Regions from separate parts of the Lentzea sp. CC55 genome, predicted to be linked through region 1. Evidence: riboswitches for the same ligand, from Rfam matches in the RefSeq annotation. Region 1 holds a riboswitch; each other region holds the start of a gene.
The links. Region 1 has a riboswitch for glycine ahead of gcvH (glycine cleavage system protein GcvH). Riboswitches for the same ligand answer to the same signal wherever they lie in the genome.
Positions count from the first base shown of each region.

Region 2: linked by a shared signal. The riboswitch ahead of gcvT (glycine cleavage system aminomethyltransferase GcvT) and the one ahead of gcvH (glycine cleavage system protein GcvH) in region 1 are both predicted to bind glycine.
Region 3: linked by a shared signal. The riboswitch ahead of gcvP (aminomethyl-transferring glycine dehydrogenase) and the one ahead of gcvH (glycine cleavage system protein GcvH) in region 1 are both predicted to bind glycine.

Region 1 is NZ_JAJCXE010000006.1:99,779-103,706, reverse strand. It holds gene L6E10_RS04540 (helix-turn-helix domain-containing protein) at 1-28, shown strand, start outside; gene L6E10_RS04535 (L-serine ammonia-lyase) at 30-1,394, opposite strand; gene gcvH (glycine cleavage system protein GcvH) at 1,438-1,821, opposite strand; glycine riboswitch at 1,885-1,979, opposite strand; gene ald (alanine dehydrogenase) at 2,204-3,316, shown strand; gene L6E10_RS04520 (TetR/AcrR family transcriptional regulator) at 3,372-3,928, opposite strand, start outside.
Region 2 is NZ_JAJCXE010000011.1:115,502-119,429, forward strand. It holds gene glyA (serine hydroxymethyltransferase) at 1-244, opposite strand, end outside; gene gcvT (glycine cleavage system aminomethyltransferase GcvT) at 258-1,352, opposite strand; glycine riboswitch at 1,449-1,540, opposite strand; glycine riboswitch at 1,541-1,646, opposite strand; gene L6E10_RS07705 (DUF3817 domain-containing protein) at 1,692-1,994, opposite strand; gene L6E10_RS07710 (hypothetical protein) at 2,011-2,394, opposite strand; gene L6E10_RS07715 (helix-turn-helix transcriptional regulator) at 2,484-2,978, opposite strand; gene L6E10_RS07720 (hypothetical protein) at 3,143-3,340, opposite strand; gene L6E10_RS07725 (CaiB/BaiF CoA-transferase family protein) at 3,659-3,928, opposite strand, start outside.
Region 3 is NZ_JAJCXE010000008.1:221,601-225,528, forward strand. It holds gene gcvP (aminomethyl-transferring glycine dehydrogenase) at 1-1,460, opposite strand, end outside; glycine riboswitch at 1,509-1,607, opposite strand; glycine riboswitch at 1,611-1,706, opposite strand; gene L6E10_RS06130 (Clp protease N-terminal domain-containing protein) at 1,763-2,734, opposite strand; gene L6E10_RS06135 (MerR family transcriptional regulator) at 2,822-3,388, opposite strand; gene L6E10_RS06140 (bifunctional nuclease family protein) at 3,717-3,928, opposite strand, start outside.

The DNA of each region.
Region 1 (3,928 bases):
GGCCCAGCAGACCTACGACGCCCGCTGAGTCAGCACTCGATCACGTTGACGGCGAGTCCGCCGCGCGCGGTCTCCTTGTACTTCACCGACATGTCCTTGCCGGTGTCCCGCATGGTCTTGATGACCTTGTCGAGCGACACGAAGTGCGAACCGTCGCCGCGCAAAGCCATGCGCACGGCCGTGATGGCCTTGATGGACGCGACGGCGTTGCGTTCGATGCACGGGATCTGCACCAGGCCGCCGATCGGGTCGCAGGTGAGGCCGAGGTTGTGCTCCATCGCGATCTCGGCCGCGTTCTCGACCTGTTCGGGGGTGCCCCCGAGCACCTCCGCGAGGCCTCCGGCCGCCATCGAGCACGCGGAGCCGACCTCGCCCTGGCAGCCGACCTCGGCGCCGGAGATCGACGCGTTCTCCTTGAACAGCACGCCGATCGCGCCGGCGGTCAGCAGGAAGCGGACCACGCCGTCGTCCGAGGCTCCCGGCACGAACCTCGTGTAGTAGTGCAGGACCGCGGGGACGATGCCGGCCGCGCCGTTGGTCGGCGCGGTGACGACGCGGCCGCCCGCCGCGTTCTCCTCGTTGACCGCCAGCGCGAAGAGCGTGACCCAGTCCATGACGCGCAGCGGGTCGGTGACGAAGTGCTCGCCCTCCAGGCGTTTGCGCATCTCGGCGGCGCGGCGGCGGACCTTCAGGCCGCCGGGCAGGATGCCGTGCTCGGTGCAGCCGCGTTCGACGCACTCCTGCATGACGTGCCAGATGTGCAGCAGTCCCGACCGCACTTCTTCTTCGGTCCGCCACGACAGCTCGTTGGCCATCATGATCTCGCTGATCGACAGGCCGGTCTCGCGGCAGCGCGCGAGCAGCTGGTCGCCGGTGAGGAACGGGTGGGGCAGCGGCGTCGAGTCGGGCTTGATGCGGTCGGTGCCGGAGGCGTTCTCGTCGACGACGAACCCGCCGCCGATCGAGTAGTAGACGGCGTGCTCGACGGACTCGCCGCCGCTGAACGCCTCGAAGCTCATCCCGTTGGGGTGCAGCGGAAGTGACTTGCGGCGGTGCATGACGAGGTCGCGGTCGTGCACGAACTCGATCTCGTGCGTGCCGCCGAGCCGGAGCCGTCCGCCGCCGACGATCTCCTCGACGCGGTGGGCGGCGGCGGTGGGGTCCACCTCCTCGGGGAGGTTGCCCTCGAGTCCGAGGAACACGGCCTTCGGGCTGCCGTGGCCGTGGCCGGTCGCGCCGAGCGAGCCGAACAGCTCGACGTGCACGCGGTCCACTTCGGACGCACGCGCACCGAGCTTCTCGACGAACATCGCCGCCGCGCGCATCGGGCCGACGGTGTGGGAGCTGGACGGTCCGATGCCGACGGAGAAAAGGTCGAAAACGCTGATCGCCACTGATCAGTCCTTCGTGGTGGTGGAGCGGTCAGTCAGGCCCATGTCAGCCGGTCTGGGTGAGTTCGGCGTACTTGGCCGCCGTGAGCAGGTTCTCGGCCGACTCGACGCGGACCTTGAACAGCCAGCCGGCGCCGTACGGGTCGTTGTTCACGATCGCCGGGTCGTCGACGACGGCGCTGTTGACCTCGATCACCTCACCGGTGACGGGCGAGAACAGGTCGCTGACGGACTTGGTGGACTCGAGCTCGCCGCACACCTCGTTGGTGACGACCTTCGCGCCGACCTCGGGCAGCTGCACGAAGACGATGTCGCCCAGGGCGTCCGCCGCGTACTCGGTGATCCCGCAGGTCAGCGGGTCCTGGGTACCCGGCGTCCAGTCGACCCACTCGTGCTCGGCGGTGTAGAGCAGGTTCTCGGGGAACTGCACGGCGCGACTCCTCTGGCTGTGACGGGACAGGACACTTGCGCCCCCTCCGCCGTGCAGAGTTGCCTACCCCGAGTGGTCTTGCTGCCTGAGAGTGTGCGGGAGCTTGCCCCTTCGGCGCCCCGACCGACGTTCGTCGGGGTCTCTCCCACTCGGGTTCTGGCGCTGTCGCGCCGCGGCCGGTCTTCAGTTCTCGGAGGCGAACGCTATGTGCGGCCCCGCCGGGTGTCAACGCGGACGGGTCGAGTCACACGCGAGCGCAAACCAGGTGGCTCTGTCCCAAGTGAACAACCGCACACGTGCTCGATAGTGCGATTCGCACAGTGACATGACCTTCCCGCTGCCCCACATTGTGAGATGTCGGCCACCGAACGGAGGAGTCATCGTGCGGATCGCAGTTCCCCGCGAGATCAAGAACCACGAGTACCGCGTCGCTCTCACCCCTGCCGGTGCGCACGAGCTGACGAGCCGCGGGCACGACGTGTTCGTCGAGCAGGGCGCCGGTCTGGGCTCCGCGATCACCGACGAGGAGTACCTCGCCGCGGGCGCCAAGGTCCTCGCGACCGCCGACGACGTCTGGGCCGAGGGCGACCTGGTCCTCAAGGTCAAGGAGCCGATCGCCGAGGAGTACCCCCGCCTGCGCGCCGGCCAGACCCTCTTCACGTACCTGCACCTCGCCGCCGACAAGCCGCTGACCGAGGCGCTGCTGGCGTCCGGCACCACGGCCATCGCCTACGAGACCGTGCAGCTGCCGAACCGCGCGCTGCCGCTGCTCGCCCCGATGTCCGAGGTCGCGGGCCGCCTGGCCCCGCAGGTCGGCGCGTTCTCGCTGATGAAGCCGTCCGGTGGCCGCGGCGTGCTGCCCGGTGGCGTCCCCGGTGTCGCCCCGGCCCGCGTGGTCGTGATCGGCGGTGGTGTGGCCGGTCTCAACGCCGCGACCATCGCCGTGGGCATGGGCGCGGACGTGCAGATCCTCGACACCAACGTCGACCGGCTGCGCCAGATCGACGCCCAGTTCGCCGGCCGCCTGCGCACGCTCGCCTCGAACTCGTTCGCGATCGAGCAGGCCGTCCGCGAGGCCGACCTGGTCATCGGCGCCGTGCTCGTCCCCGGTGCCGCCGCTCCGAAGCTCGTCTCGAACGCGCTGGTCGCCGAGATGAAGCCGGGTTCGGTGCTCGTCGACATCGCGATCGACCAGGGCGGCTGCTTCGAGGACTCGCGCGCCACCACGCACGCCGAGCCGACCTACGAGGTCCACAACTCGGTGTTCTACTGCGTCGCGAACATGCCAGGCGCCGTCCCGCGCACCTCGACCTACGCGCTGACCAACGTGACGCTGCCCTACGCCGTCGCGCTGGCCGACAAGGGCTGGGAGAAGGCGCTGAAGGACGACCGTTCGCTCGCGCTGGGCCTCAACGCCCACGCCGGCAAGCTGACCAACGGCCCGGTGGCCGAGGCGACCGGCCTCGAGCACACGCCGCTGGAGTCCGTGATCTGAGAGCCAACCCGATGAATGAGGCCCCCGCACGCGTGAACCGCTGCGGGGGTTTCGCCTACCTGAGGGCTTCGACGCGGGCCTTGACGCCTTCGATCACGCAGTCCAGGCCGAACTCGAACTGCCGCTCCAGCGACCACAGCTCGCCCTCGTCGAGCATCGCGACGTACCGGGGGTGCTTGTCCCGGTACAGGTCGGCGATCTTGGCCATGTCCGGCGGTGGCGAGTCCATCCCGCCGCGAGCGATGAAGTTGACCTCGGCGATCGCGTACCCGTTGACGAAGCTGCCCACCGTGGCGATCGACTGGGCCGCCGCGACGGTCGACAGCCCGGCGCGCAACATCGGCCCGAACATGGCGTCCGCGTAGGCCACGGCGTTCGGGCCGATGGTGTTGAACTCCCCGATCCCGCGGATCCACCACGGGTGCTTGAGCGCGAGCTGACGCAGCTCGCGCATCATCGCGCGCACCGCGGTCTCCCAGTCGGTCTCGGGATCGGGGAGGGTGAACTCGCCGTAGACCTCGTCGAGGCACAGCTCGATCAGCGCGTCCTTCGTCGGCACGTGCCAGTACAGCGACATCGGCGCCGCGCCGAGTTCCGCGGCCAGCTTGCGCA
Region 2 (3,928 bases), on a different contig from region 1:
GCTCGATGGCGAGGCGCTCGACGACGTCGACGTGCTCGCAGCCGCCGTAGTAGCGGCGGCCGGGGTAGCCCTCGGCGTACTTGTTGGTGAGCACGGAGCCCTGGGCCTGCAGCACGGAGACCGGCGTGAAGTTCTCCGAGGCGATCATCTCGAGGGTGCCCTGCTGGCGCGCCAGCTCGGCCGCTACGGCCTCGGCAACCTCGGGGTCGTACTCCGCGAGGGAGGCGTTGAACTGGTCGGACATCTGGAGGATCTCCCTACTTGGCGCGCTTGTAGAACGGAAGTGCGACGACCTCGACCGGCTGCTTCTTGCCGCGGACGTCCACCAGCAGTGAGGTGCCCGGCTCGGAGCTCGCACGGGTCACGTAGGCCATCGCGACCGAGTAGCCGAGGGTCGGGGACAGGGCGCCCGAGGTGACCTCGCCGACGACCTCGTCGCCGTTCAGCACCGCGTAGCCGTGGCGCGGGGCGCGCCGTTCGGGGGTCTTCAGTCCGACCAGGACCGAGTCCACACCGGACTCCGCCACCTTCGCGAGGGCGTCGCGGCCCACGAAGTCGCCCGGCTTGTCCAGCTTCACGACGCGGCCGAGGTTCGCGTTGTAGGGCGTCAGCGACGTGGTGAGCTCGTTGCCGTACAACGGCATCCCGGCTTCGAGGCGCAGCGTGTCGCGGCAGCCGAGCCCGCACGGCTTGAGCTCGTGCGGCTGGCCCGCCTCCAGCAGCGCGGCCCACACGGCGGGGGCGTCGGCCGGGGTGACGAACAGCTCGAAGCCCTCCTCTCCGGTGTAGCCGGTGCGCGCGAGCAGTGCCGGGACGCCCGCGACGGTCGACGGGTACGAGGCGTAGTACTTCACCGTCGCGAGGTCGGTGTCGGTCAGGCCGGCGAGGATCTCGACGGACTTCGGACCCTGGACCGCGATCAGCGCGTAGTCGGTCGACCTGTCCGCGACGGCGGTGTCGAACCCGGCCGCGCGCTCCACCAGCGCGTCGGCCACAACCGCGGCGTTGGAGGCGTTCGCGACGACCATGAACTCCTCGTCGCCCAGGCGGTACACGATCAGGTCGTCGATCACGCCGCCGTCGGCCTGGGTGATCATCGTGTAGCGCGCCTTGCCGACGGCCAGCGCGGAGATGTGGCCGACGAGCGCGTAGTCGAGCGCCTCGCCCGCCTGCGGTCCGGTCAGGACGATCTCACCCATGTGCGTGAGGTCGAACAGGCCCGCCGAGGTGCGCACCGCGTGGTGCTCGGCGAGCTCGGACGAGTAGCGCAGCGGCATCCGCCAGCCCGCGAAGTCGGTGAACATCGCGCCGAGCTGCTCGTGCTCGGCGTTCAGAGGCGTGAGGCGGGACATCAGAACGCTCCTTGAGGGTGCGCCGAAGAGCCGGACCAGGCCGGCTGAGGCAACAGAAGAATGACACGGTCCATCAGAGACTCCTCGTCCGAGAGAGCCTCCCCCTCTGTCATGAGCCTGAGAGCTTCACCACCGGAGTGGCTTGCACCGTGGGCGAGGCTGCTGACGAGCCTGCTTTCCAGAGTTGCCTTCGTCGCGCGGTACGGGGACCTGAGAGATTCCGGGGAGGAGTTGCTCCTTCGGCGCTCCCCGCTCCGGAAACCGGTAGCGGTGGAGCTCTCCCGCGCGACATCGACGGCCGTGTTCAGTTGGTTGCCCCAGACGCTAGCAGGCCGAACGTCACAGCGGCACGCCCTGCGCCGTCTTCTCGACCACCTTGCGCTCCGCCCAGAACGACAGGAACGGGATCGTGCCGGCGATCAGCACGAGCGCCGTGCCCTTGATCGACCAGCGCAGCTTCAGCGCCAGGTCGACGGAAAGCACCAGGTAGATGGCGTAGAGGAAGCCGTGGACCGGGCCGACGACCTTCATCGCGCCGTCCATGTCCGCGGCGTACTTGAGCACCATCGCCACGACCAGGAGCAGCAGGAAGACACCGACCACGTAAGCCATGACCCTGAACCGGGTCAACGCACCCTTCATCTGCCCGCCTTCGCGCTCAACGACCGTCCCGCGCGTTGAGGTTCGCGAGCATGCGGTTGTAGGCCGCGAGCTCCGCGTCTTCGTCGTCGTCGAAGTGCTCGACGGGCGCGGGTTTGACGGCGTCAACGGTAGTCACCGGCTCGGCGGCGGCCGCAACCGGCTCCGGTGCGGAGAGAGCCTCGTCACGGCGCTGGCGTGCCAGGCGGCGGAAACGCCACACCATGAAGAGGGGGAAGAGGCCGAAGAGCGGCCACTGGAGCACGTACCCGAGGTTCTGGAACGTGCCGCTGGAGGACTCGAAGCGCTGCCACTGCCAGTACGCGAGCCCGCAGCAGACGATCAGCGCCGCCAGACAGGCGAGCGCGATCAGCACACGCTGGGGAGTAAGGAGGCCGCGCACGACCTCCACACTACTGGGGTGAGGCCTCCTGACAGGAGGCCACCCGCGGGGATGGGTACAGGGCTGCCGCCTCCGGCAGCCCGTTCCTCTTATGCCACGCCGTCCCGGCGCTGCCTCTGCAGACGTGCGACGCACCAGGCCGCGGCGGAGCCACGGCGAAGGTGCTGGAGAACCGTCATCGGTCCCAGGCGCCTCCCGAGGTCGGCGGGCGTGAGGCCGGCCGCGCGGTAGTCGAGCGCGCGCTGGTCCAGCGGGCTGATGCCCGCGTCCCACCACTGCTCGGCCTCGGCGACGTCGCCCACCAGCTGCCAGTAGCTCGCCGCGGCGGCGAGCAACGCCTCGGGTGCCTCCGGCGCCCGCTTGCGCATCGCGGCCACGTAGGCCGGATCCGCCGAGTCGACCTTGACCAAGCCACGCGGCCCGCTCCGTGCGGCACCCCGCTGCACGGGGATGCCTGGCGCCGAGGGGGGAGCCTCAGCGAGCCACGCGTTCTTGATCCGGTTCACCTCCTGCATCTCCGCGTCATCAGACCGTTCAGCCGCCCACTGCTTCAAGAGCTCGTGGACCCCGGAGTCCTCGACCATCCATGCCTCCTCGTCGGTCGGGGATCGGCCATTGCAGCGGAAGGTATTCGGTAGGTCTGACAATCGCCAGACCCTGAATCCTCAGAACACCCGTTACCAGTGCGTGATTGGCCGCATTCCACCCGTCCGGCTCAACGCGAACGGCCGAGGATCACGGTGCGTCACTAGGCGATGGGGGTCGCCGTGCCGAAGAGGCTCCTGACGAAGGTGATGATCGACTCCGCGCCCTCCCGCAGCCAGCCGAGAGCCGTCTGGACCGCCGAAGCGGACTCTTCGGGCCGGGTGATCAGGAGGAACAGCACCAGCGCGACGCCCGCCAGCACTAGCACCTTCTTGAGGTTCACAGGTACCTCTCCGTCCATGTCGCTCACCGGTCAGGCGGCGGACCGCCCGTGTCACCCGACATGGTCCACCATTCACCCTTGCGATGAACAACGACCACGCCCAACCACAGCGGCGATCGACCAGGGGCGCACGCCTGCGGGGCGCCCAATGTCACCCGAATGGCGGCTAAAGCGGGGCGTCAGCAGCGCCGATGTCCTGGGCACGAGGTGAACACGGACTCCCTCGCATCCCACAGCTCGGACAGAACCTGGTGCACCGGGCCTCACCCGGATGCCGAACCGTCGGCTTCACGCTCCGTCACGCCTTCGTGGCGCAATTAATGCGCGCCCGGCCATTCATCCAATTACTCCAGACCGCCGCAGTTCCACAATTCGGTCGGCGGCCACACCCATGTCGGCAAGCACTTCCCCGGTGTTCACCCCCGCGGACACCGGAGGGGTCGGAACTGCCGTCGGCGTGCGGTCGAAGCGGGGCGCCGGAGCCGGGTGCAGCGCGCCACCGACGTCCACGAAAGTGGAACGTTCCGCGTTGTACGGGTGACGTGCCGCCTCGTCCGGGGTCAGCACGGGCGCCAGGCAGGCGTCAGTGCCCTCCGCGAGGCCCGC
Region 3 (3,928 bases), on a different contig from region 1:
GAGCGGTGCGAGTGGAAGACCGGGTGGGTCAGGTAGTCCGACGTGCGGCGCAGGTCGGCCGGGATGCCGTCGGCGGTGTCGGCGTCGATCGCGTCCACATCGGACCCGGTGACGCCGAAGGCCTCCCACACCGCGACGACGTGCGCCCGCGTGGTCTTCTCGTCGCAGGCGATCGCGACGACGTCGGCGTCGACGAGACGCAGGTTGATGCCGGCCTCGCGGGCCTTCGCCACGACGGCGGCGGCCTCACCGGGAACGCGGACCTCGACGGTGTCGAAGAACTCGCCGTGCACGACGTCCAGCCCGGCCTCGCACAGGCCCGTGGCGAGCACGGTGGCCAGGCGGTGCACGCGGGTCGCGATGGCGCGCAGACCCTCGGGACCGTGGTAGACGGCGTACATCGAGGCGATCACGGCCAGCAGCACCTGCGCGGTGCAGATGTTCGACGTGGCCTTCTCACGGCGGATGTGCTGCTCGCGCGTCTGCAGCGCGAGGCGGTAGGCCAGCGAGCCGTCGGCGTCGACGGAGACGCCGACGAGACGGCCGGGCAGCTGGCGTTCCAGACCGGACCGGACGGCCATGTAGCCGGCGTGCGGGCCGCCGAAACCGATCGGCACGCCGAAGCGCTGCGTGGTGCCGACGACGACGTCCGCGCCGATCTCACCGGGCGCGCGCAGCAGCGTCAGGGCCAGCAGGTCGGCGACGACGACGGCCTGCGCACCGGCGGCGTGGATCTCCTCGATGAGCGCCTTCTGGTCGCGCACCACACCGGACGCGCCGGGGTAGGACAGCAGGACGCCGAAGAAGTCGCCGCCCAGGCCGAGGCCTTCGATGCCCTGCGACAGGTCGGCGACGACGATCTCGATGTCGAGCGGCTCGGCGCGCGTCTCGATCACGGCCAGCGTCTGCGGCAGCGTGTCGGCGTCGACGACGAACTTGTTCGACTTGGAGCGGCCGGCGCGGCGCACGAGGGTCATCGCCTCGGCGGCGGCGGTCGACTCGTCCAGCATGGACGCGTTCGCGACGGGCAGGCCGGTCAGGTCGCCGACCATCGTCTGGAAGTTCAGCAGGGCCTCCAGGCGGCCCTGGGAGATCTCCGGCTGGTACGGCGTGTACGCGGTGTACCAGGCGGGCGACTCCAGGACGTTGCGCAGGATCACGCCCGGCGTCACGGTGTCGTAGTAGCCGAGGCCGATCATCTGCGTCATCGGCCGGTTCCGCGACGCGAGCTCCCGCAGCTCCGCGAGCGCCTCGGTCTCGGTGGCCGGGGCGGGCAGGTCCAGCACGAGGTCGCGCTCGTGGATGGACGACGGCACCGCGCGCTGCGCCAGCTCCTCCAGCGACCCGACACCGATGACGTCGAGGATGCGCGCGAGCTCGGCGGGACGCGGACCGACGTGGCGGTCGGCGAACGGGGTGCCGTGCTCGAGAGCGGCGAGCGGAATGCGGTCCTGCGTCATCAAACGCCTCCGGGGGCTGAGGGCACACGTGTCCTGGTGCCCTCCCCGCTCTGTCCGTACCCTTCAAGGGCGCCTGAGAGGTTCACCCGGTGCGGACCGGGCTTTCACCGTCGGCGGGATTCCCTTGCGGGGATCCACTTTCCAGAGGCGTCTCGCTCGGCGGTCCTGGATGCCTGAGAGGTTCCCGGGGAGGGACTTGCTCCTTCGGCGCCGGGTTCGAAGCCCGGTCTCTCCCGCCTGAGTTCAGCGACTACCCGCGAAGAATACCCGCAGGCAGCCCGCCCAGTCGCTAGAGACGCGACCTACGTCTCAACGGCGAGACCGGTGAGCACCGCCGCGACGGGGTCCGCGGGGTCGTCGCGCACCGCGGCGAGCAGGTGCGCGGTGCCCACGACCGCGTCCCCGCGCCGCGCGGCGACGAGCTTCGCCCGCTCCACGGCGCGTTCCACCGCGCCCCCGCCGGAGGGCAACGCGGCCGGGTCCACTCCCGCCTCGCGCAACGCCGCCGCGCCACCCGACTCGAACTCCGGCCTCAGCCGCCGCCCGGAGACGGCCAGCTGGTGGTCGACCGTCAGCACCGCCTCCACGAGGTCGCGCGACGAGACGTCCCGCCTCCCGGCGACGGCCAGCCGTTCGGCTTCGTTGCGCACCACCGTCAGCACCGGTCCGCCGAGCCCCTGGCCCCGTGCGACGAGCTTCGTCAGCCAGCGCACGTACCCGCCACCGGACTCCCCCTCCAGGGCTCCCGCCTTGCGCAGCAACCAGACCGCGGGTGCTTCCTCGACCTCGGCGTGGCGCCGCTCGGCATCGGCCCGCACGGCGGCGGCCGTCGCCCCGGGGTCCACCCCGCGCACCAGGAACAGGTCGGCGGCCCGTCCGTATTCGAGCGACAGCAGCGCCAGCGCGAGGTGGGTCGTGGTCAGCACACCGTCGCCGGCCTGGGCCACAGCCGCACGCAGACAGTCCTCCAACGCGCGGCTCACGGGCAGAACGGCCTCGACGCGAGCGTGGTGGTGGGCGGCGCTCATCAGCGCCGTGACGTCCGGATGGGACTCGCCGACGACACCACCGTCGTCGTCGGCCCAGTGCTCGGTCCCCCGCGCCATCGCCAGCGCCCCCAGCGACTTCGCGCCGAGCTTGCGGCCGGGACCGGTCGTGTCGATCAGGGAGATCAGCAGGTTCTCGGTCCCGACGAACCCGAACCCGTGGCGGGAGGCGCGCCGGACGGCCGCGGCCAGGACCTCGACCACCTGCGACGAAGGAGTGTGCGTCATGCCGGCGACGCTAGGGACGGACCCGTTCCCGGCGCGTCCGCCGACCGGCCACGGACAGGCGCCGGTCGGCCACGGTCACCGGGCCGGTCAGCCGGTGGCGCGCTCGCGGCGGCGGCGGGTCAGCTCGTCCTCGGTCATCGGCGCGATCTCGACGCCGTCCGCACGTTCGGCCGGGAACTCGTGGATCGTGCCGGAGATCTCGCGCATCGCACCGCTCACCGCGATGCCGAACACGCCCTGACCGCCCTGCAGCAGGTCCACGACCTCCTCCGGCGAGGTGCACTCGTAGACGGTCGTGCCGTCGGAGAAGAGCGTGATCCTCGCCAGGTCCTGCACGCCTCGCCGGCGCAGGTGGTCGACGGCGACGCGGATGTTCTGCAGCGAGACCCCGGTGTCCAGGAGCCGTTTCACGACCTTCAGGACCAGGATGTCCTTGAACGAGTACAGCCGTTGACTGCCCGAGCCGTGCGCCATCCGGACCGTCGGGGCGACGAGCCCGGTGCGGGCCCAGTAGTCGAGCTGCCGGTACGTGATGCCCGCGATCTGGCACGCCGCGGGTCCTCGGTAGCCGACGAGCTCGTCCGGCAGCGAGGAGTCCGGGAACAGCTCACCCTGCAGCCCGGATCCGGCCCTCAAGGGCGCTTCCTCGACCACGCCTGCCTCCCCTCGGAACGGCCACGAAACTCATGACCGTCAAGCCACCGCGTCCACTCTCGTGAACCGGCGACGTCCACTCGAGTTCGACGGTAAGACCGCTCCGAGGGCAGGTCAACGCGACGCGCGGGGAGTGTCGCCCCTCAACCTCAGGTAGAGGGTCATACCGTCACCCGAACCAGGACGTTCAGGTGACGTTTAGTGATCGTTTAGCGCTGATTTCCAGCGGAACGTAGCCCAACCGAGCGACATGCGAGCGGACCGCACCGAGCCAAACGAGACGCACAGCGACACAGGTCCGTTCGAGTGTCAGCGCCCGCGGCACCGCTCAGGTGTCGGCTCCGCGGAAGTCCTCCGGCGAGATCGAGTCGAGGAACTCGCGGAACTTCTCGACCTCGTCCTCCTGCTCGTCGGGGATGATCAGGCCGGCCTCGGCCAGCACCGACTCCTCGGCGTGGATCGGCACGCCCACCCGCAACGCCAGCGCCACCGAGTCCGAGGGCCGTGCGGACACCCGCACGTCACCGTCGAACACGAGCT